One region of the Streptomyces sp. NPDC046925 genome, then DNA from elsewhere that is predicted to be linked to it. Evidence: riboswitches for the same ligand, from Rfam matches in the RefSeq annotation. Region 1 holds a riboswitch; each other region holds the start of a gene.
What was found. Region 1 has a riboswitch for thiamine pyrophosphate ahead of thiO (glycine oxidase ThiO). Riboswitches for the same ligand answer to the same signal wherever they lie in the genome.
Positions count from the first base shown of each region.

Region 2: linked by a shared signal. The riboswitch ahead of ABZ906_RS36060 (thiamine ABC transporter substrate-binding protein) and the one ahead of thiO (glycine oxidase ThiO) in region 1 are both predicted to bind thiamine pyrophosphate.
Region 3: linked by a shared signal. The riboswitch ahead of thiC (phosphomethylpyrimidine synthase ThiC) and the one ahead of thiO (glycine oxidase ThiO) in region 1 are both predicted to bind thiamine pyrophosphate.

Region 1 is NZ_JBEYWZ010000003.1:400,627-407,912, reverse strand. It holds gene pknB (Stk1 family PASTA domain-containing Ser/Thr kinase) at 1-341, opposite strand, end outside; gene ABZ906_RS15070 (thiazole synthase) at 432-1,226, opposite strand; gene thiS (sulfur carrier protein ThiS) at 1,233-1,451, opposite strand; gene thiO (glycine oxidase ThiO) at 1,448-2,638, opposite strand; TPP riboswitch at 2,636-2,749, opposite strand; gene ABZ906_RS15055 (FAD-dependent oxidoreductase) at 2,932-4,098, shown strand; gene ABZ906_RS15050 (Rv2175c family DNA-binding protein) at 4,163-4,528, shown strand; gene thiE (thiamine phosphate synthase) at 4,614-5,273, shown strand; gene metF (methylenetetrahydrofolate reductase [NAD(P)H]) at 5,363-6,283, shown strand; gene ABZ906_RS15035 (hypothetical protein) at 6,329-7,234, shown strand; gene ABZ906_RS15030 (NAD(P)/FAD-dependent oxidoreductase) at 7,271-7,286, opposite strand, start outside.
Region 2 is NZ_JBEYWZ010000012.1:180,183-187,468, reverse strand. It holds gene ABZ906_RS36075 (maleylpyruvate isomerase family mycothiol-dependent enzyme) at 122-928, opposite strand; gene ABZ906_RS36070 (ABC transporter ATP-binding protein) at 993-2,036, opposite strand; gene ABZ906_RS36065 (iron ABC transporter permease) at 2,036-3,721, opposite strand; gene ABZ906_RS36060 (thiamine ABC transporter substrate-binding protein) at 3,697-4,782, opposite strand; TPP riboswitch at 4,885-5,001, opposite strand; gene rlmN (23S rRNA (adenine(2503)-C(2))-methyltransferase RlmN) at 5,041-6,147, opposite strand; gene ABZ906_RS36050 (hypothetical protein) at 6,294-6,692, shown strand; gene ABZ906_RS36045 (DUF6233 domain-containing protein) at 6,762-7,094, shown strand; gene ABZ906_RS36040 (endonuclease/exonuclease/phosphatase family protein) at 7,125-7,286, opposite strand, start outside.
Region 3 is NZ_JBEYWZ010000005.1:455,406-462,691, forward strand. It holds gene ABZ906_RS23560 (IclR family transcriptional regulator C-terminal domain-containing protein) at 1-137, shown strand, start outside; gene ABZ906_RS23565 (SsgA family sporulation/cell division regulator) at 241-678, shown strand; gene ABZ906_RS23570 (YibE/F family protein) at 736-2,205, opposite strand; TPP riboswitch at 2,277-2,432, shown strand; gene thiC (phosphomethylpyrimidine synthase ThiC) at 2,425-4,206, shown strand; gene ABZ906_RS23580 (hypothetical protein) at 4,308-5,183, opposite strand; gene ABZ906_RS23585 (metallophosphoesterase) at 5,366-6,448, opposite strand; gene ABZ906_RS23590 (LacI family DNA-binding transcriptional regulator) at 6,701-7,286, opposite strand, start outside.

The sequences.
Region 1 (7,286 bases):
TGGAGGGCGCCGCGCTCGCGGAGCACGTCACGCAGGGTGCACCCGGCCACGTACTCCATCGCCAGATAGACGTACGCCCCGTCGGCGCCCTGGTCGTACACCCCCACCACGTTCGGGTGGGAGAGCCGGGCGATCGACTTCGCCTCGCGGATGAAGCGGTCGACGAACGAGACGTCGGCGGCCAGCGTCGGGTGCATCACCTTGAGCGCGAGCACGCGGTCGAGGCGGGTGTCCACGGCCCGGTAGACCGTGGCCATCCCGCCGACCGCGATCCGCCCGTCCACGCGATAGCGGCCGTCGAGCACCTGCCCGACGAGCGGGTCCTGAAGGGTCGTGTCCACGGGGGGATTCTACGAGCCACCGCTGACACCGATGCCCGCCCGGGGAGGCCCGGGCCCCGACTGCAGCCGAGCTGTGACAGGCGCCGGAGATCAGAAGGCGGGCCGCTCCGGATCGAGCCGGGCCATCCCCTCCACGGGCGAAGAAGCCTCGGCGAAGTGCCTCCGGGGAATCCGCCCGGCCCGGTGCGCGAGCCGCCCCGCCTCGACGCCGTGCCGCATGGCCTCGGCCATGAGGACCGGCTCCTGCGCCCGTGTAACGGCGGAGGCGAGCATCACACCCGCGCACCCCAGCTCCATCGCGAGCGCCGCGTCGGACGCCGTGCCCGCCCCCGCGTCCAGGATCACCGGCACGCCCGCGCGCTCGACGATCAGCTGGAAGTTGTGCGGGTTGCGGATGCCGAGCCCGGAGCCGATGGGGGAGCCGAGCGGCATGATCGCCGCACAGCCCGCGTCCTCCAGCTTCCGGGCGAGCACCGGATCGTCGTTCGTGTACGGCAGGACCGTGAAACCGTCGTCGACCAGGGTCTCCGCGGCGTCGATGAGCTCGATCGGGTCGGGGAGCAGCGTGCGCTCGTCCGCGATGACCTCGAGCTTCACCAGATCGGTGCCGAGCGCCTCCCGTGCGAGCCGGGCGGTCAGGACCGCCTCGCCCGCGGTGAAGCAGCCCGCCGTGTTCGGCAGGACGCGGATGCCGAGCCGGTCGAGGACGGAGAGCACGGAGCCCTGCACGCCGGGATCCAGGCGGCGCATCGCGACCGTCGTCAGCTCCGTGCCGGAGGCGACGAGGGAGCGTTCGAGGATGTCCAGGCTCGGCGCACCGCCCGTACCCATGATCAGGCGCGAGGAAAGGGTGAGCCCGCCGATGACGAAGGGGTCGTCTGCCATGTCGGTTCAGCCTCCTTGGACGGCGGTGAGGACCTCGACGCGGTCCCCGTCGGCGAGCGGCGTTGCGGCCCACCGCGTGCGCGGTACGACCGTTTCGTTGAGGGCGGCGGCGACCCCGGAGGGGGCCGCGGTGAGGGTGGCCACGAGGGCTTCGAGCGTGGTGCCCGCGGCCACATCGCGTGCTTCTCCGTTGACGGAGACGGCTGTAACGGCTGGGAGAGTCATGCGGGCTGCTCCATGAAGCGCTGCGTGAGGGAGGCGTCGGCGAAGCGCAGCGGGGTGAATCCCCGCGCCTCGTCGGGCAGTTCACCGGTGGTCAGGGCGTGCGCCATCACGTCGCCGGTGACGGGCGTCAGAAGCACGCCGTTGCGGTAGTGGCCGGTGGCCAGCTGGAGGCCGGGGAGCGCGGTCGGGCCCAGCATCGGCGCGTTGTCGGGGGAGCCGGGGCGCAGGCCCGCGCGGGTCTCGGTCAGCGGCAGTTCCGTGATGCCCGGTACGAGTTCGTGGGCGTCCCGGAGCAGCTCGTACACGCCGCCCGCGGTGACCGTCGTGTCCCAGCCGAGCTCCTCGGTGGTCGCGCCCACGACGAGTTCGCCGTTCTCGCGGGGCACCAGGTAGACGCTGCTGCCGCGCACGACGGCGCGCACGGTGCGGCTCAGGAACGGCGCGTACCGCTGCGGCACGGCCAGCCGCAGCACCTGCCCCTTCACGGGGCGCACGGACGGCAGGACGCCCTCGGGGACCCCGGCCAGACGCCCGCTGAGACTGCCCCCGGCGAGCACGGTCTGACCGGCCTCCAGGGCGGTGCCGTCGGCGAGGACGACTCCGGTGGCCCGGTCCGCCGCGACCGCAAGGCGCTCCGCCCACACGCGGTGGAAGACCACGCCCGCCCGCTCGCAGGCCACCAGGAGTGCGGCGGCGAGCCTGCGCGGGTCGACCTGGTGATCGCCGTCGACGCGCAGGCCGCCCCGCACGCCGGGCGCGAGCATCGGCTCCAGGCGGCGGCACTCGCGCCCGCTCAGCCACTCCGACGTGAGCCCGGAGCGCTCCTGGAGGGCGTGCAGCTCACGCAGGTGGGCGCGGTCGTCCGAGTCGAGCGCGACGGCGAGCGTGCCGCACGCGCGGTAGCCCAGATCCCGGCCGCTCGCCTCGGCGAGCTCGGCCGCGAACTCCGGATAGCGCTGCGCGGAGGCCAGATTGAGGCCGAGGAGCGTCTGCTCCCCGTAGTGCAGCTCGGTGACGGCGGCCAGCATGCCCGCGGCTACCTGCGCCGCGCCGCCGCCCGGTTCGGGGTCGACGACCGCGGCGGACATGCCGAGCTGGGCCGCCCGCCAGGCCGTGACCAGGCCGATGATGCCGCCCCCCACGACCAGGACGTCGGTCGTCTTTTGGGGTGCTGTGGGTGAATGCATGGGCGTCCAGCCCCTCCCTTCGCCGGCATGACCCGGATCAGGTTCGTACGGTCGGAGGCCGTTCCAGCCTCCCTCTCAGCCCGGTGCGTCCGGGCTCCCGCGAGTGTCTGCACGGCAACCTTAGCCTTTGGCGCCCCGGCGCAGTAGGGCGGCTGTGCGCTCACGGACCGTGACGTTGTGTCAGAGATCTCCTCGCCGGGCCCTGAGATGCTTCCGCCCCACCGTCCTACAGTGATCGGGTGAGCGAGCAGCAGAGGCAGGACGAACGGCGCGTGGTCATCGTCGGCGCGGGGATGGCCGGGGTGCAGACCGCCGTGGCCCTGCGCGAGCAGGGATTCGCCGGTGCGGTCACCCTGATCGGCGCGGAACCCCACCAGCCGTACGACAGGCCGCCGCTGTCCAAGGCCGTGCTGCTCGGCAAGGCGGAGGGCTCCGCCTTCGACATCGACTTCGAGGCCCTGGGCATCGAGCTGAGCCTGGGCCACCGGGTCACGGGTATGCGCCCGGCGGACCACGCGCTGGACACCGCCTCGGGCCCGGTGCCCTACGACACCCTGGTCATCGCCACCGGCGCCGAGCCGGTCCTGCTGCCCGGTACGTCCGGAGTGCCGGGCGTCCATCTGCTGCGCACCCTCGACGACGCCGAGCGGCTGCGGCCCGTGCTCGCCGGGCAGCACCGCATCGTCGTCGTCGGCGCGGGCTGGATCGGCGCCGAGTTCGCGACCGCCGCGCGTGAGGCCGGCTGCTCGGTCACCGTCGTCGAAGCCGCCGGGCGGCCGCTCGCGGGGGCCCTGCCCGAGGAGGTCGCGGCGCCGATGACGTCCTGGTACGCCGACTCCGGGGCCGAACTGCGCGTCCACGCGCGCGTGGACCGCGTCGAGCCCGGCAGCGTCCTGCTCGCCGACGGCACCCGGCTGCCCGCGGACGCGGTCGTCGTCGGCATCGGCGCACGCCCCGCCACGGACTGGCTCGCGGACTCCGGCATCACCCTGGGCGCCCACCGCGAGATCGTCGCCGACGACCACCTGCGGACGTCGGAACCCGATGTGTACGCGGTCGGCGACTGCTCCTCCTTCCCTTCGGGAAGGTATGGCGAGCGCCTTCTCGTCCACCACTGGGACAACGCCCTGCAGGGCCCGCGCACGGTGGCGGCGAACATCATCGGCGAGACACCGTCGGCGTACGACCCCGTGCCGTACTTCTGGTCCGAGCAGTTCGGCCGCTTCGTCCAGTTCGCCGGTCATCACACCGCCGACGACGAGCTGGTGTGGCGCGGCGATCCGTCGGGCGCGGCCTGGAGCGTGTGCTGGCTGCGCGGGGGCGCCCTTGCGGCCGTTCTCGCGGTGGGCCGCCCCAGGGACCTGGCGCAGGGCCGCAAGCTGATCGAGGCGGGCGCACGCCTCGATCCCGGCCTGGTGGCGGACCCCGCGGTACCGCTGAAGAAGGCCGTGCTGCCGTAGGGCTTGCGTATCCGAGGGGGCGGCTGCCCGGCCGCTGTCGGTGCCCGGAGCTAGGCTTGTCCCCGTGACCGAGATTGACGCAAAGACCGATGCTCTCGTCCCCGAGTGGCTGCACCTTCCCGACATCGCAGAAATGCTGGACGTCGAGGTGACGCGTGTGCGCCAGCTGGTCAAGGAGGGCCAGCTGATCGCCGTACGCCGTGGTGAGAACCGCGCGCTCGCGGTGCCGGCCGCCTTCATCGACGGCGAGAAGATCGTCAAGGGCCTCACCGGCACCTTGACGCTCCTGAGGGACGACGGCTTCACCGACGAAGAGATGCTGGAGTGGCTCTTCACTCCCGACCCGACCCTGCCCGGCACCCCCGCGCAGGCCCTGAGCGAGAATCGCGGGACGGAGGTGAAGCGCCGCGCACAGGCGCTCGCCGTCTGACCGACACGGAAAACCGTTGCGTACGGGCCGTGTGTCCTCCGGGGCACACGGCCCGTAGGCCGCCGACGACCGGGGGGACCCACACATGGCCACCAAGCCTGCCCGCGAGCAGCTCGCCGACGCCCGCCTCTACCTGTGTGTGGACGCCCGCAAGCGCCAGGGAGACCTCCCCGAGTTCCTGGACGCCGTCCTCGGCGGCGGCGTCGACATCGTGCAGCTGCGGGACAAGGGCATGGAGGCGGCCGAGGAGCTCGAACACCTCCAGGTCTTCGCCGACGCCGCCCGCAGGCACGGCAAGCTCCTCGCGGTGAACGACCGCGCGGACGTCGCGCACGCCATCGGCGCCGACGTGCTGCACCTGGGCCAGGGCGACCTGCCCGTGCCCGCGGCCCGCCGCATCCTCGGCGACGACGTACTCATCGGCCGGTCCACGCACGCCGAAGCCGAGGCCGCCACCGCGGCGACGCAGGACGGCGTGGACTACTTCTGCACGGGCCCCTGCTGGCCCACCCCCACCAAGCCGGGCCGGTACGCCCCCGGACTCGACCTCGTCCGGTACGCGGCTTCTCTCGATTCCCTCGGCACTGACCGCCCCTGGTTCGCCATCGGCGGCATCGACGCCGGCAATCTCGACGAGGTGCTCGAAGCGGGCGCCCGCCGCGTCGTCGTCGTGCGGGCCATCACCGAGGCGGACGATCCGGCGGCCGCGGCGGCCGACTTCGCAAAGCGGCTGCGTACGGCCTGATCGTCGATCTTCGGCCAACCTTCGCGGAGGCTGTCCGCAGGGTGGACGGGGATTGGCCGGTAGCGGTGGCCCGTCGCTAACCTGCCCGTATGGCCCTAGGCACACCTTCCACCAGATCAGATCGCGCACGCACCGTGCGTGACATGCTCGCGACCGGCGAGACGACGTACTCCTTCGAGTTCTCGGCGCCGAAAACCCCGAAGGGCGAGCGGAACCTGTGGAACGCCCTGCGCCGGGTCGAGGCGGTGGCCCCCAGCTTCGTCTCCGTGACGTACGGAGCGGGCGGCTCGACGCGGGCGGGCACGGTCAAGGAGACGGAGCAGATCGTCGCCGACTCGACGCTCACGCCGGTCGCCCATCTGACGGCGGTCGACCACTCCGTGGCCGAGCTGCGCAACATCATCGGGCAGTACGCGGACGCCGGCATCAGGAACATGCTCGCGGTCCGCGGCGACCCGCCCGGCGACCCGCTCGCCGACTGGGTCAAGCACCCCGAGGGCCTGACGTACGCCGCTGAACTCGTCCGGCTGATCAAGGAGTCGGGCGACTTCTGCGTCGGCGTCGCGGCCTTCCCCGCGATGCACCCGCGCTCGGAGGACTGGGACATCGACGTCCGGCACTTCGTCGACAAGTGCCGGGCGGGCGCCGACTACGCGATCACACAGATGTTCTTCTATCCGGAGGAGTATCTGCGCCTTCGTGACCGGGTCGAGGCCGCGGGCTGCTCGACACCGATCATTCCGGAGATCATGCCGGTCACGAACGTGCGCATGCTCGAACGGCTGCCCCAGCTCAGCAACGCGTCCTTCCCGCCGGAGCTCAAAGAGCGCATCCTCACAGCCAAAGACGATCCGGCGGCTGTACGCTCCATTGGCATCGAGTTCGCGACGGAGTTCTGCGCGCGGTTGCTGGCCGAGGGTGTCCCGGGGCTGCACTTCATCACGCTCAACAACTCCACGGCGACTCTGGAAATCTACGAAAATCTGGGCCTGCATCACCCGCAGGCCTGACCGGCCGTACCCCGGAGGGCGGCGGCCGCGGGGAGAGGGGCGTACATGGGCTGGACGGTCCTCTACATCGCGTTCGGATGCGTCGCGCTGTGGCTGCTCGGCGAAGTGCTGTTGCAGTACAAGGCGCGGCTGCGCTGGCGGCTCCTCGCCTTCGGCGGCTTCCTCGGCGTGGTCATCGGCGTGCTGCTGCCCTCGGTGGTGGTCATCGGGATCGGCGCGATCGCCTTCGCCACGGGACAGACGTACGTGACACTGTCGTTCCGCCGCGGCTTCTCGACCGGCTGGGCGCTCGGCGGCCAGCCCGGTCTGAGCAAGCGCCGCAAGACGACGCAGCGGGGCGGCGAGGCCGCTCAGGAGCCGACGCTCCAGGTCTCCGACCTGGAGTACGAGTCGGCGGGCCCGGCCGGGCCGCCGCCCGAGACCCCTCCCGGCGGCGGGGTCTACGCGCCGGAGCCGATGCCCGACGACACCGGCCAGTACGGCGTCTACAGCGACGACGCGTACGCACAGCAGCAGTCGGCGCAGCAGTCGGGCCAGCAGTCCGGTCAGCAGGAGAACGCCTACGGCTACGACACGTACGCGGCGGCGGGCTATGACCCCCAGCAGCCGTACGCGTACGGCGAGACGGGCCAGCAGCAGTACGCCGCGTACTCCGACCCGTACATCGGGACGCAGACCTACGGCGGGCAGCCCAGCTACGACACCTACGGCGACCAGCAGCAGTACGCGTCCTACGGCGCCGCCGATCCGTACGGCACGGGGGCGGGGACGTACAACGACACCCCGCCCGGCGGGGTCTGGGTGCCGCAGCAGCGCAGCGCCGAGGACCCGTACGGACAGTACGGCCAGTACGGCGGTGAACTCCCGCCGGAGCAGCCCTACCCCTACCAGGGCGAGCAGACCCAGGGGAACGGCTACGACGCGGGCTACAACGAGCAGTACCGCTACTGAGGCCGGGGGCCCGCGGGTCCGTTCACCGCGCGCCCCTCACTGCGAGCCCCGG
Region 2 (7,286 bases), on a different contig from region 1:
CAGGCATTTCAGCCCGTCCGGCGTTTGAGGACGAACTCGGCGAAGCCGGTGATCGACGGCCACTCAAGGCCAGGGCCCCCGCGCCGAGCGGGTTTTCGGGAAGGGGCGGGGTTGGGGAAAATCACCCGAAGGACGCCCGCTCCAACCAGAACTCCAGCAACCCCCGCTCCCCCAAAACCTCAACGGCCCCGCCGTCCAACGACCGCCGCCGATAAAACGCAAGAAGCACCTCAGTAAGCGGCCCCCGAAGCGCAACGCTCGCCTTCTCATGCCCCCGCCGCCACACAAACCCATCCTCACGGAACTCGATGACCCACTCGGCATCAAGCCCCGCAGGCGCATCAGTCGCATGCAGATGGATACTCCGCCCCGCCCCCCGCAACTCCCCCGCACTGTCCCCGGGCTCGGTCCGCTGCACGAACCGCACGATCTCCAGCCACTCATCGATCGCATCGGCGGCGACATCCGGCGCGACCTCATAAGGGACACCCGCGGCAATCGCCGCATCCGCCCGGTGCACAGCCACCTCATGCGTCATGCGCCGCGCCCAGAACCCGGCGTTCTGCGGCTCCGCCCAGCTCCACACCGAGGTCTCGGCGCTCACGCCGGACAGCGTCTTCAGCGCAAGCTCGGCGGTCTCGGCCAGCCACGCGTCGAGCGCGGCGGGATCATCCCCCTCGGGCCCCTGGATGCCGGGCACGTCCTCCTCCGGTATGTCCCCCGTGGCCCGAGTGGCGACCAGCCGCTCCGCCCACCGCACGGCACCGCCCGTATGCCGGGCGAGGTACCCCAGCGTCCACTCGGGGCAGGTAGGCACGGTGGCCGAAAGATCGGCCCCGGCCAGGGTGGCCCGCAGCTGCCCCAACTGCTCGGCGATTTCGGCACAGTAGCGGTCGTACTCCAAGGAACCCGAACCCAAAGACGTCATGACGCGCACCCTAGGTCGACCACAACCCCTGGTCACCCGAGTTTCCGCGCCGCGCGGGACCATCTCATCGGCCCAGCACCACGACGTCCCCCGCATCGAACGCGACACCCACGCTCTCCCCCACGCCCGGAGCGTCCCGCAACGCACAGGCCGCCTCAAGCCGAGGCCCGCCCCGCGGCTCCAGATGGACGGCGACATGGGTGCCCCGGAAGGTGCGCGCCGTCACCACGCACGGCACCCCCTCGTCAGCGGGCACGAGCCGCACCCCGGCCGGCCGCACCAGCAACCGGCACGGCCCGTCCTGCGCGCCGTCCGGCACCGGAACCTTGCCCCAGACGGTGTCCGCCACCTCACCGACGACCGTCGCGTCGACGACGTTGTCGAAGCCCAGGAACCGCGCCACGAACTCGTCCGCGGGATGCCGCCAGACATCGAGCGGCGTACCGGACTGGGCGATCCGCCCGTCCCGCATCACCACGACCCGGTCCGCGAGCGCGAACGCCTCGCCCTGGTCGTGCGTGACCGCAAGCACGGTCGTACCCAACTCGTCGAACAGCTCACGGAGTTCGACGACAAGGCGCTCCCGCAGCGACCGGTCGAGCTGCCCGAGCGGCTCGTCGAGCATGAGCAGCCGCGGTCGTGGCGCGAGGGCACGCGCGAGTGCGACCCGCTGCTGCTCCCCGCCCGAGAGTGAGGCGACGGCCCGGCGCTGCGCCCCCGGCAGACCCACCAGGTCGAGCAACTCGGCCACCCGGTCGGCCTGTTCGCCCCGCGACACCCCGTGCATACGCAGCCCGAACGCGACATTGCCCGCCACGTCACGCTGCGGGAAGAGCTGATGGTCCTGGAACATCAGGCCGACCCCGCGCTTGTGCGCGGGCACACCCCGCTGATCACGGCCGTCGAGCAGCACCTGCCCGGCGTCGAGTTCCTGGAGCCCGGCGACCGCGCGCAGCAGGGTCGACTTGCCGCTGCCGCTGGGCCCGAGCACGCACACGATCTCGTGCCGCGCGACCTCGAGGCCGACCCCGTCCAGGACGGCCCGCGCCCCGAACCGCACGGTCGCGTCTGCCAGCGTCAGCAGCCCCGCACCCGTGTCCGCGCCCATCAGAACTCCCCGGTCGTGCGGTCGGTACGGAGCCGTTCGAGCAGCAGCAGGGACACCGCGCACACCACCATCAAGATCGTCGAAAGGGCCATCGCCTGGCCGTAGTTGAGCTCGCCCGCCCGCCCGAGGAGCCGTGCCACGGCGACGGGAAGCGTCGGGTTGTCCGGCCGCGCGATGAACACGGTCGCGCCGAACTCACCGAGCGACACGGCGAAGGCGAACCCGGCGGCGATGAGCAGCGCCCGCCGCACCATCGGCAGGTCGACCTCCCGCCACGCCCGCAGCGGCGACGCCCCGAGCACGGCCGCCGCCTCGCGCAGGCGTCCGTCCACCGCGCGCAGGACGGGCAGCATGGTGCGTACGACGAAGGGCACGCCCACCAAGGCCTGCGCGAGCGGCACCAGAATCCAGGTGGAGCGCAGGTCGAGCGGCGGCTTGTCCAGCGTGATCAGGAAGCCGAAGCCGACCGTCACCGCGGAGACGCCGAGCGGCAGCATCAGGAGCGCGTCGAAACCGCGCACCAGGCGACCGGCCTTCCGGGTGAGCGCCGCCGCCGCGAGCCCGCCGATCACCAGGGCGATGGCGGTGGCGGCGAGCGCGTACTGGAGCGAGTTCCAGACCGCTTCGATCGGCGGGACGAGGAAGGCTCCGCCCTCCGCCGACGTCAGCTCCCTGTAGTAGGTGAAGCCGTACCCGCCCGGGCCGCTCAGCGATCGCTCGATCAGCACTCCGAGCGGCAGCAGTATCAGTACGGCGATCGTGGCCATGACCCCGCCGAGGAGCGTCCACTGCCCCGCGCCCCTCGGTCGCCGCGCGACCGTGGCGGCGTCGACGAGCTTCAGCGCGGTCTCCCGTCTGCGCACGGTCCACGCGTGCACGGCGAGGATCAGGCCGACCGCCGCGAACTGCACGATCGTCAGGACGGCGGCCGTCGACAGGTCGAGGAGCTGGGCGGTCTGCCGGTAGATCTCGACTTCGAGGGTCGAGTACGCGGGTCCGCCGAGGATCTGTACGACGCCGAAGGAGGTGAACGTGAACAGGAAGACCATGAGGGACGCCGCGGCGACGGCGGGGCCGAGCGCGGGCAGCGTCACCGTCCGCCAGGCCGTCCACCGCGAGGCGCCGAGCATCCGGGCGGCCTCCTCCTGGCGCGGGTCGAGCTGAGCCCAGAGCCCGCCGACCGTCCGTACGACGACGGCGTAGTTGAAGAAGACGTGCGCGAGCAGGATCGCCCACACCGTGGTGTCGAGCCGCACGCCCCACATCTCGTCGAGCAGCCCGCCACGGCCGAGCAGCGCGAGGAACGCGGTGCCGACGACGACCGTCGGCAGCACGAACGGCACCGTGACGACCGCCCGCAGCACCTGCTTGCCCCTGAACTCGAAGCGCGCGAAGACGTACGCGCCGGGGAGCGCGATGAGCAGCGTGAGCGCGGTCGACGCGAGCGCCTGCCAGGTGGTGAACCACAGCACGTGCCGGACGTCGGACTGCGCCACGACGTCCGCGATCCGCCCGAACTGCCACTGGCCGCCCACCTTCAGGCCGCGCGCGACGATCGCGGCGACCGGGTAGGCGAAGAAGAGCGCGAAGAACGCGACGGGCACGGCCATGAGACCGAGCCGCGCCGCGCTCCCGCGCGAGAGCCCCTTACGGGGTCTGCTTACTTCAGTACGAGCGAGGTCCACGACTTGACCCACTGCTCGCGATTGTCGGCGATCTTCTTCGGAGCCATGGTCTGCGGATCGTCGACCTTCACCCCGTGCTCGGTGAACAGCTCGGGCAGCTCGGTGTTCTTCCGTACCGGGTTCACGAACATGTTCAGCGGCATGTCCTGCTGGAACTCGGCGCCGATCAGGAAGTCGAGCAGCGCCTTGCCGCCCTTCTCGTTCTTGGCGTTGCTGAGCAGACCCGCGTACTCGACCTGCCGGAAGCAGGTGCCGGTCGCGACGCCGGTCGGCGCCTCCTTGGGCTGCGGCTTGGCGTAGAGCACCTCGACGGGCGGGGACGAGGCGTAGGAGACGACGAGCGGGCGGTCGCCCTTGGCCTTCTTGCCACCGGCGGATCCGGAGAACTCTTCGTTGTAGGCCTGCTCCCAGCCGTCGACGACCTTGACGCCGTTGGCCTTGAGCTTCTTCCAGTAGCCCTGCCAGCCGTCGTCGCCGTACTGGGCGGCGGTGCCGAGGAGGAAGCCGAGGCCGGGCGAGGAGGTCGCGGCGTTCTCGGTCACGAGCAGGTTCTTGTAGGCGGGCTTGGCCAGGTCGGCGAAGGTCTTCGGCGGCGCGAGCTTCTTGTCGGCGAAGTACTTCTTGTCGTAGTTGACGCAAATGTCGCCGCTGTCGACGGGCGTGACGCGATGCTTGCCCTGATCGACGCGGAACTGCGAAAGGATCTGGTCCGAGCCCTTGGCCTCGTACGACTGGAAGAGGCCGTTGTCGAGCGCGCGCGAGAGCAGGGTGTTGTCGACGCCGAAGAAGACGTCGCCCTGGGGGTTGTCCTTCGACAGGATCGCCTTGTTCACGGCGGCTCCGGCGTCGCCGTCCTTGAGGACGTTGACCTTGTACCCGGAGCTCTTCTCGAACGCCTTCAGTACGTCCTTGGAGACGTTGAAGGAGTCATGGCTGACGAGCGTGACGCTCTTGGAGTCCGTCTCGCCGCCACTGCCCGACGAGCCGCCGCAGGCGGTGAGCGCGACGGCTCCGAGGCCGACCGCGACCGCGATGGCAGTGCTCTTCTTGATGCTGCTCACTGAGTTCAACTGAGTTCAATCCTCCTGGAGTGACCAGGAAGAGACGCGGCCCTGCCCGCGGACCAGGCCGGATCGGACCGGTTCGCGGGCAGGGCGCAACAGCTTGAGTGGTGTCCGAACTTCCTACCCGGAATGACCCGGGCAAGGTTCAGAGGGTCTGCGGCCAACCTGTCCTTGGTGCCGCACTCTCAGCGCTGTGGCGCTCCCCTGTCGGAATATGAAGATGTGTTCCGGCTGTGCAGTTGTGTTCAAGCCAGACTAACGCTCCGACGCGGCAAGCTGACCGCATGCCCCGTCGATCTCCTGACCTCGGGTGTCACGAACCGTGACGGGCACCCCGTGAGCGGCGATGGCGTCCACGAAGGCCTTTTCGTCCTCCGGCCGCGATGCCGTCCACTTCGAGCCCGGCGTCGGGTTCAGCGGGATCAGGTTCACGTGCACGGGCTTGTTCCTGAGCAGCCGCCCGAGCCGGTCACCGCGCCAGGCGTGGTCGTTGATGTCCCGGATCAGCGCGTACTCGATGGAGAGGCGGCGCCCGGACTTGGCCGCGTACGCCCAGCCCGCGTCGAGGACCTCACGCACGTTCCACCGCGTGTTGACGGGTACGAGGGTGTCGCGGAGCTCGTCGTCCGGCGCGTGCAGCGAGATGGCGAGCCGGCACTTGAAGCCCTCGTCGGCGAACCGGTGGATGGCGGGCACGAGCCCGACGGTCGAGACGGTGATGCCGCGCTGGGAGAGCCCCACGCCGTCCGGCTCGGGGTCGGTCAGCCTGCGGATGGCTCCGGTGACCCGGTTGTAGTTGGCGAGCGGCTCGCCCATCCCCATGAAGACGATGTTGGAGAGCCGGGCGGGCCCACCGGGAATCTCCCCGTCCCGGAGCGCGCGCATCCCATCAACAATCTGGTGCACGATCTCGGCGGTCGACAGATTCCGGTCGAGACCGGCCTGCCCCGTCGCACAGAACGGGCAGTTCATCCCGCACCCGGCCTGCGACGAGATGCACATCGTCACGCGGTCGGGATAGCGCATGAGCACGGACTCGACGAGCGTCCCGTCGAACAACCGCCACAGCGTCTTGCGCGTGGTGTCGTCGTCACAGCTGATGTGCCGCACCACGGACATCAGCTCGGGAAGCAGCGCCTCCTGCAGCTTCCCGCGCGACCCGGCGGGGATGTCGGTCCACTGCTCCGGGTCGTGCGCGTACCGCGCGAAGTAGTGCTGCGAGAGCTGCTTGGCGCGAAACGGTTTCTCGCCGACGGCGGCGACGGCTTCCTTGCGCTCGGCGGGCGTGAGGTCGGCGAGATGCCGCGGCGGCTTCTTGGCTCCACGGGGCGCGACAAAGGTAAGTTCTCCGGGTACAGGCATGGTCCATCCAGTGTCGCAGACATCCGGACCCTGACCGGGTCACCGCCTGCGGGTGAGGTCGTCGTGCGTTCTCGACGCCCGGCCCAGCGATCGCCCCCCTTGGAATTTCTATCGAAATAGATGACATGCCCGCTTAAGATCTGCGGATGCTCCTGAAGTGGACGGGTCTCGTCGCGCTGACTGCCTTCGTCGCCGCCGTGGTCAGCCTGGCCTGGGGGATAGCCGGGCTGATGGATGGCCCGCCCTGCCCGAACAGCCGCGGGTGCCCGGCCGTTCCGGACGCCGGCAGGCGCATGGCCGCAACGTTCATCGGCGGCTTCGCGCTCGCCCCCGGTTTTATGTACGCGGTTCGCAAGGAGGACTGGCACCCCCTTGTGGGACTACCGATCGGGGGCGTCATCGGTGCGGCCGTGATGCTGTCGACGGGGCAGACGCTCAGTTTCTGGCTGGTGGCTGCGCTGCTGATCGCGGCCACCAGCGGCACCGCGATCGGGCTGCGGATCGCGATCCGGTCCCTCACCGTGCAGCCGGCGCCTGTCGATTGACCGCGGGGCACGCAGCCACCCCCTCACCTTCTTCGAAGCCTCGCAGGCCAGCCCCTTAGACTCGAACATGTGAGCGACCTCCCGCCTGACCTGCCGCGTCTTCGCACCCTGCGGACCTGGCATGCCATGTGGGTTCAGCGGCTGGACGAGGCGATCGGGGTCGCCGAGCGGCGGGAGGCCGAGCGGGTTCGTGGTGAGCGGGCCCGGCCGCCCGTCCCCGAGTGGCTGGTCGAGCAGGGGCTCGACGGGCGCGCCCCGGTGTACGTGCACGTCGGCGGCTGCCACATGGCGGGCAAGCGGTCCCGCGGCGTCAGCAGGGACCAGGCGCGCCAAGCGCTGTACGAGCAGATCGACGCGTGCCCGCACTGCCGTCCCGACACCGAGCTCGGCGTACTGGAGTGAGCCACGAGGAGTGAGGCCACGAGGAGTGAGCTACGCCGGTCCCAGGTCGGCGTGCACCAAGTCGTGGTCCGAGTACTCGGTCAGGTGCACGCCATGCTCCAGCGAGACGAAGCCGCGCAGAAAGACGTAGTCGAACTTGCTCTGCCAGTCGGTGGTCGTCTCGCAGTCGCCGCTGCCCGTGGCCGAAGGGCC
Region 3 (7,286 bases), on a different contig from region 1:
CAGCGGGTAACACTGCGGCGACCATGGCGATCTCCGTTCCCTCCTATCAGGAAGATCGACTACTGCCCGCAGCCGAGCGCCTGCAAGACGAGATCGGCAAGTTGTTGGGGACACTGGCTTTCTCTATCAGCATCTGAAAACTCACTCCTTGTGATCTGATGTGTACGTTAAGCAAGATGCCAAGAGTGTCAGGGAGTTGGTTCCTGGCCAGTCGAGCTTCAGCGACGGGGTAGGCGGGCGATGCGAGAGTCGGTCCAGGCAGAGGTCATGATGAGCTTCCTCGTCTCAGAGGAGTTGTCGTTTCGCATCCCGGTGGAGCTGCGTTACGAGGCCGGCGATCCGTACGCCGTCCGGTTCACCTTCCACCTCCCCGGCGACGCACCCGTGACCTGGGCCTTCGGCCGTGAGCTGCTGGTCGACGGGATGGGCGAGGCGTGCGGTGAGGGGGATGTGCACATCGCGCCCACCGATCCCGAACTGCTCGACGAGGTGCACATCAGGCTTCAGGTCGGTGCGGACCAGGCGCTGTTCCGGGTGGGGATCCCGCCGCTGCTCGCCTTCCTGGACCGTACGGACAAGTTGGTGCCGCTCGGGCAGGAGCGGGCGCTCGCGGACTTCGAGACGCATCTGGACGAAGCGCTGGACCGGATCCTCGCCGAGGAGCAGAGCGCGGGTTGACGCCGGGAGCCGGGTGAAGCCGTACGGCAGATTGGGGCATTTTGTGGCATCGGGGGCTCAGGCCTTGCGACGCCGGCCCTTTCCGCCACGGGTCTGCTTGGGAGCAGGGGCGGCGCCGTTTCCCGTCCGGCCCGCGCCGCTTCCCGGCCGACCCGCACCGCTTCCCGGTCGACCCGCACCGCTTCCCGGTCGACCCGCACCGCTTCCTGCCCGGATCGCGCCGCCTTCCGACCGACCCGCGCCGCTTCCCGTCCGGTCCGCGGAGACCACCAGGGCCGCGAGCGCGGTCGTGACCGGCACCGAAGCGACCAGGCCGATCGAACCGACCAGCGTGCGCACGATCTCCTCGGCCACCAGCTCGCTGTTGGCCACCGTGCCCACGCTGCTCTGCGCGATCGAGAAGAGCAGCAGGAGGGGCAGCGCCGCGCCCGCGTAGGCCAGGACGAGGGTGTTGACGACCGAGGCGATGTGATCGCGGCCGATGCGGATGGCCGCGCCGTACAGCCGGCGCCAGCCCATCGTGGGGTTGGCCTGGTGCAGTTCCCAGACGGCGGACGTCTGGGTCACCGTCACGTCGTCGAGCACGCCGAGCGAGCCGATGATGACCCCCGCGAGCAGCAGACCGCTCATGTCGATGGACGGGTACAGGCCGTGGATCAGGCCGGTGTTGTCGTCCGTGTTGCCGCTCAGGGACGCCCAGCCGATGAAGAGCGAGCCGAGCAGCCCGATGAGGAGCAGGGAGATCAGGGTGCCGAGTACGGCGACCGACGTACGGGCCGTGAGGCCGTGGCACAGATAGAGCGCGATCAGCATGATGGCGCTGGCCCCGATCACCGCCACGACCAGCGGGTTCGAGCCCTGGAGGATCGCGGGCAGGATGAAGAACGTGAGGACCAGGAAGCTCAAAGCCAGGGCGACCAGGGCCATGACGCCGCGCATCCGTCCCACCACGACGACGGCGAGCGCGAAGATCCCGGCGAGCAGCGCCATGGGGAACTTCCGGTTCACGTCGGTGACCGAGTACTGCAGTTCCTCGGGAGCCGTGGGTTCGTAGGCGACCACCACCTCCTGTCCCTGGCGCAACTGCCGCGGTGAGTCGGGCTGGACGATCTCGGTGAACGTGCGGCCCGTGTCCTTGCCGCTCGTCACCTCGATCGTCGCCTTCTTGCAGACGCCCTTCGAGCGGGATTCCGCGGACTGCCCCTCCGCGGTGGAGGTGTCGCCGTTGGGCGGCGTCTGGGAGGCGTTGACGTCCTTGCAGGGGAGCTCCTGCACCTTCGTCACGTCGGCCGACTGGGTCTGGCGGTCGAAGCCGACTCCGGTGCGCTCATGGTCCGGTGCGCCACCCGGCCAGAACACCGCGAGCCCCACGACGACCGCCGTGGCGAAAGGAATCAGCACGGCCGCGATGACCTTGCGCAGATGCTTGGAGACGGGCGCCGCCGGACCGTGGCTGTGGGAGTGCCCATGCGGGTCCGGAGGCGTGTTCGGGACGGGCGGCTGGGACGGCGGCTCTGTGGTGGTCACTGCCCGATCATCGCAAGAACGGAGAGGGCCCTCTGTTCAGCGCGCCCGATATGACGCTAGCGTGGAGCCACCTTTGCAAACGCGGGAGCTCGGAGCACCGGGCTGAGAGGGCGCTGAACTCCGTACGAAGCGGCACGAAAAGTGCACGATCCGTACGGAATCCGCTGCGTCGACCGCCGAACCTGTTACCGGGTAATGCCGGCGTAGGGAGTAGGTCTCATGACCACATCGGACGCACGCACGCCTGCCTCGACGCAGAACCAGAGCATCGAGGTCGGGAAGTCCATCGGATGGCACAAGGCGTATGTCGAGGGCTCGCGCCCCGATCTGCGGGTGCCGGTCCGGCAGGTGCACCTCACCAACGGCAAGGCCGTGACCCTGTACGACACTTCGGGTCCGTACACCGACGAGTCCATCGACACCGACGTCCGCAGGGGCCTGGCACCCCTCCGCGAAAACTGGATCATCGCCCGCGGCGACACCGAGGAGTACACGGGCCGTCCGCCCCGCCCCGAGGACGACGGCATCAAGCACACCTCGCCGCGCGGCGGCCTGAAGAACCTCGACGCGGTCTTCCCCGGCCGCCCGCGCCAGCCGCGCAGGGGCCGCGGAGGCCAGGCGGTGACGCAGCTCGCGTACGCCCGCCGCGGCGAGATCACACCCGAGATGGAGTTCATCGGGATCCGCGAGAACCTCGATCCCGAGGTCGTGCGCGCGGAGGTCGCCGCGGGCCGCGCGGTCATCCCCGCCAACGTCAACCACCCGGAGATCGAGCCGATGATCATCGGCAAGAAGTTCCTGGTGAAGGTGAACGCCAACATCGGGAACTCCGCGGTGACCTCCTCCATCGAGGAGGAGGTGGACAAGATGACCTGGGCGACCAAGTGGGGCGCCGACACGGTCATGGACCTCTCCACCGGGCGCAACATCCACACCACCCGCGAGTGGGTCCTGCGCAACTCCCCCGTCCCCATCGGCACCGTGCCGCTCTACCAGGCCCTGGAGAAGGTCGACGGCCAGGCCGAGGCGCTGACCTGGGAGATCTACAAGGACACGGTCATCGAGCAGGCCGAGCAGGGCGTGGACTACATGACGGTGCACGCGGGCGTGCGCCTTCCGTACGTCCCGCTCACCGCCAACCGCAAGACGGGCATCGTCTCGCGCGGCGGCTCGATCATGGCCGCATGGTGCCTCGCGCACCACAAGGAGAGCTTCCTCTACGAGAACTTCGAGGAGCTCTGCGAGATCCTCGCGTCGTACGACGTGACGTACTCGCTCGGCGACGGCCTGCGCCCCGGTTCGATCGCGGACGCCAACGACGAGGCGCAGTTCGCCGAGTTGCGCACTCTCGGGGAACTCAACACGATCGCCAAGCGTCACAATGTACAGACGATGATCGAGGGCCCGGGCCACGTCCCGATGCACAAGATCAAGGAGAACATCGACCTTCAGCAGGAGATCTGCGAGGAGGCGCCGTTCTACACGCTCGGCCCGCTGACCACCGACATCGCGCCCGCGTACGACCACATCACCTCCGGCATCGGCGCCGCGATGATCGGCTGGTGGGGCACGGCCATGCTCTGCTACGTCACGCCCAAGGAGCACCTGGGCCTGCCCAACCGCGACGACGTGAAGACCGGCGTCATCACGTACAAGATCGCTGCCCACGCGGCGGATCTCGCCAAGGGGCATCCGGGCGCGCAGGACTGGGACGACGCGCTCTCGGACGCGCGCTTCGAATTCCGCTGGGAGGACCAGTTCAACCTGGCCCTCGACCCGGTCACGGCACGGGAGTTCCATGACGAGACGCTGCCGGCGGAGCCCGCGAAGACGGCGCACTTCTGCTCGATGTGCGGGCCGAAGTTCTGCAGCATGAAGATCTCGCACGACATCCGGCGTGAGCACGGCGGCACGCAGGAGGAGATCGCGGCGGGCATGGACCAGAAGTCCAAGGAGTTCGCGGCAGCCGGAAACCGCGTGTACCTGCCGATCGCCGACTGAGCGGCGTACGGCACCGCGTTATGGCAATGCGTTACGGCACGGCGCTTCGGGCGGACGGTCATCGCCGCCCGCCCGAAGCCGCGTCGCGTACCACTTCGGTACTACTCCGGCTTGTGTTCGGGACCGCCGAAGTCCGGGCTCGAGAAGTCCGGGCTCGAGTAGCTCGGGCGCGCTCCCGTCGTCTGCCCGCCGCCCGGGCTGCTGAACCCCGGCCTGTGATAGCCGAGGTGAGGCATCCGGCTGTGCGGATCCCCGGCCGGTGTGCGGGCCGCGTGAGCCGCTCCCGGATCCGCGAGCGCCTCCCGCAGGAACGGCAGGACGCCGCGCTCCAGGAGTGCCTTGCCCCAGGCTTCCCTGGCGCGGACCACCTCCTCGTTCTGATCGCCGTACGAACCGGCCTGGAGCGAGGTGGAGCCATTGCGCAGCGCGGTCAGGAGCAGACCGACCGCGGCGACCAGGATGCCGCCCGCGGTGAGCGCGCCGAACAGCCATCCCGCGGTGAGCAGGGTGTCCGCGAAGGCGGGCTCGGGGGTGAGCATCTTCAGGATGTAGCCGACGAGCAGGAAGATCGCGGCGGCCGCCCCGGCGAGAAGGGGCGCGAGCACCGCGACGACGGCGACGGCTCCGGCCCCCGAAGCCTGAACGGTGACCTCCCCCATCGTCGTGGCGATGCCGAGCCCGCCGGAACCGGCTTCCGCCGTGCCCTCGGTGCTCCGCTCACGGATCGGTGATGCGGCAGATCCGCCTTCGCGCAGTTCTTCGCGGACCTTCACGTAGTGCGTGTACTCGGTCGTTGCGGCGGCAGTGATCAGCGCAGTGGCGTTCAGCGCCATGGTGCGCAGCTGCTCCGGATTGAGCCGCTCGCCCAGTGCGGCTAGATCAGGACGGTTCGGTGCGGTGCGCAGCGCCTCATCGAGGATCCGCTCGTACTCGGGGCGGTCCTCATTGAGCAGTTGTGGAGCGCTGTTCATGTGCATCCCCCGATGCTCCGTAGGGCTTGGGAGCTCGCATGGCTGCGAGCCGTCGGGCAGAAACGGAGGGGAGCCTGCTACGGATAAGCCGATGGTAGAGCCGTGACGGCACGCGGTGACAGGGGGTTTCCAGAATTGGGCCCCCTGGCCCGCGTGATCGTGTAGAGGAGCGCCTGCCCAGCGAACGCTCAGTTATCCAGGGGCAGTTGGCAGACCAGCAGTTTTCCGGCCATGGTCACGCCGCCGTCCATGGCGATGGCCAGTCCGCCTGCGTAGATGTGCGGGCCCTCGATTACGGGACCGCCGCCGTCGGAGTCATCCTCCGAGCCGACATCGCCGAGCAGATACGGGATGGGGCTGTGGCCATGCACGATGCGGTGGCCGCCGTACATGTCGAGGAGTTCGCGTACGGCACCGGGGCCCGACTCGTCGCGGAAGGCGAAGCGCTTGGTGAACTTCCTGAAGAGGTCCCAGCACTCGTCGGCGTCGTTGCGGGTGAGGGTCTCGCGGACCGTGTCGTTCACGGCCTCGATCGAGTCGCCGTAATCCAGATAGGCGGTCGTGTCGGAGTGCATCAGGAGATGCCCGTCCTCCGACTCGATCGCGTCGAGGCGCGCCATCCACTGCAGGTGGTGGTCCTCCAGACGCTCCATGTCGGTCTTCTGGCCGCCGTTCAGGAGCCAGGCTGCCTGGAAGGTGGCCGTGCCCGCGCCCGAGTTGACCGGGGTGTCGCCGAACCGCTTCGCGCCGAGAAGGAGCAGCTCGTGGTTGCCCATCAGGGCCTTGCAGTAGCCGCCCGCGGCGGCCGCCTGCGCGGACAGGCGCATCACGAGGTCGATGACGCCGATGCCGTCCGGGCCGCGGTCGGTGAAGTCGCCGAGGAACCACAGGCGTGCGTTGCCCGCGGACCAGTCGCCGTCGCCGTCGATGAGGTTCTGCTCGTGGAGCGCCGCGAGCAGCTCGTCCAGATAGCCGTGCACATCGCCCACGACGAACAGCGGACCGTGTTCGTCGGTCGGCGCCTGCGGAGGCTCCGGCATGGGCTGCACCTCCACTTGCACGGTGTCCCCGCGATTGATGATCGGCAGGTCGCGCTGGGTCGGGGTGTAGCCCTCGTCCGGCACTCCGGCGACCTCCACGGGGGCGCCCGGAGCCGCCACGCCCGCCGGGTCCCCCTGGACCGGCCCGGCCTCATGGACGTACGCCGGAACGCGGAAGTCGCGCAACGTCGCCGTCCGCACATCGGGTCCCTGACCGGCCCCCTGAGTCATCGACCCCTCCACCACCATTACGCCGCATCTACACCGAGATCGGACTGCCTGGTCGCAGCGGCCCGCGGTGTCGTCCGCCCATCATAGGAATGCGGCTCGCGCTGTGTGGTGCACCAGGGGTGGTGAATCAGTGCTGAACCCCTGTTCACCGAGGTTTTCTCCCGAATTGGGTAGGGGTTTCCCCCCGGGTCACGACCGGGCAGTGCCGGGCACTGCCCGGTTGACGGGGGTTCTCCCCGCCGAACGGACCGCTCAACCCGGTCCGGGCGAGCGGGGTGGGCTGACCGTCGTACGCGGCGGACGTCGCTCGGACGAGGTGCGCACGATCAGCTCCGTCGGTATCACCTGCTCGACGGGACGGCCCGAATCCAGCCCTTCGATGGCGTCGATGAGCAGCTGGACGACGGCCGTGCCGATGCGGCGCGGTTTGAGCGAGAGCGTGGTGATGGGCGGTTCGGTGGTGGCGTAGACGGTGGACTCGCTGCAGCACACGAGCAGCAGGTCGTCCGGGACGCGCAGGCCGTAGCGGCGGGCGGCGGCGAGCAGGTCGGTGCCGTTGGGGTCGAAGAGGCCGTATACGGCGTCGGGGCGGTCGGGTCTGGCGAGCAGCCGGTCGGCCGCTACGGCGCCGGCGCACGGGTCGTGGGCGGGGTAGGACTCGTAGACGGGGTCCTGGCCGACGCGCTCGCACCAGCGCAGGTAGGCGGTCGTGGACAGATGGGTGTACGTGTCCGTGGTGGTCCCGGTGAGCAGTCCGATGCGGCGGGCTCCGGCCGCCGCGAGGTGGTCGAGGATCTCCAGGACCGCCGCCTCGTGGTCGTTGTCGACCCAGGCGGTG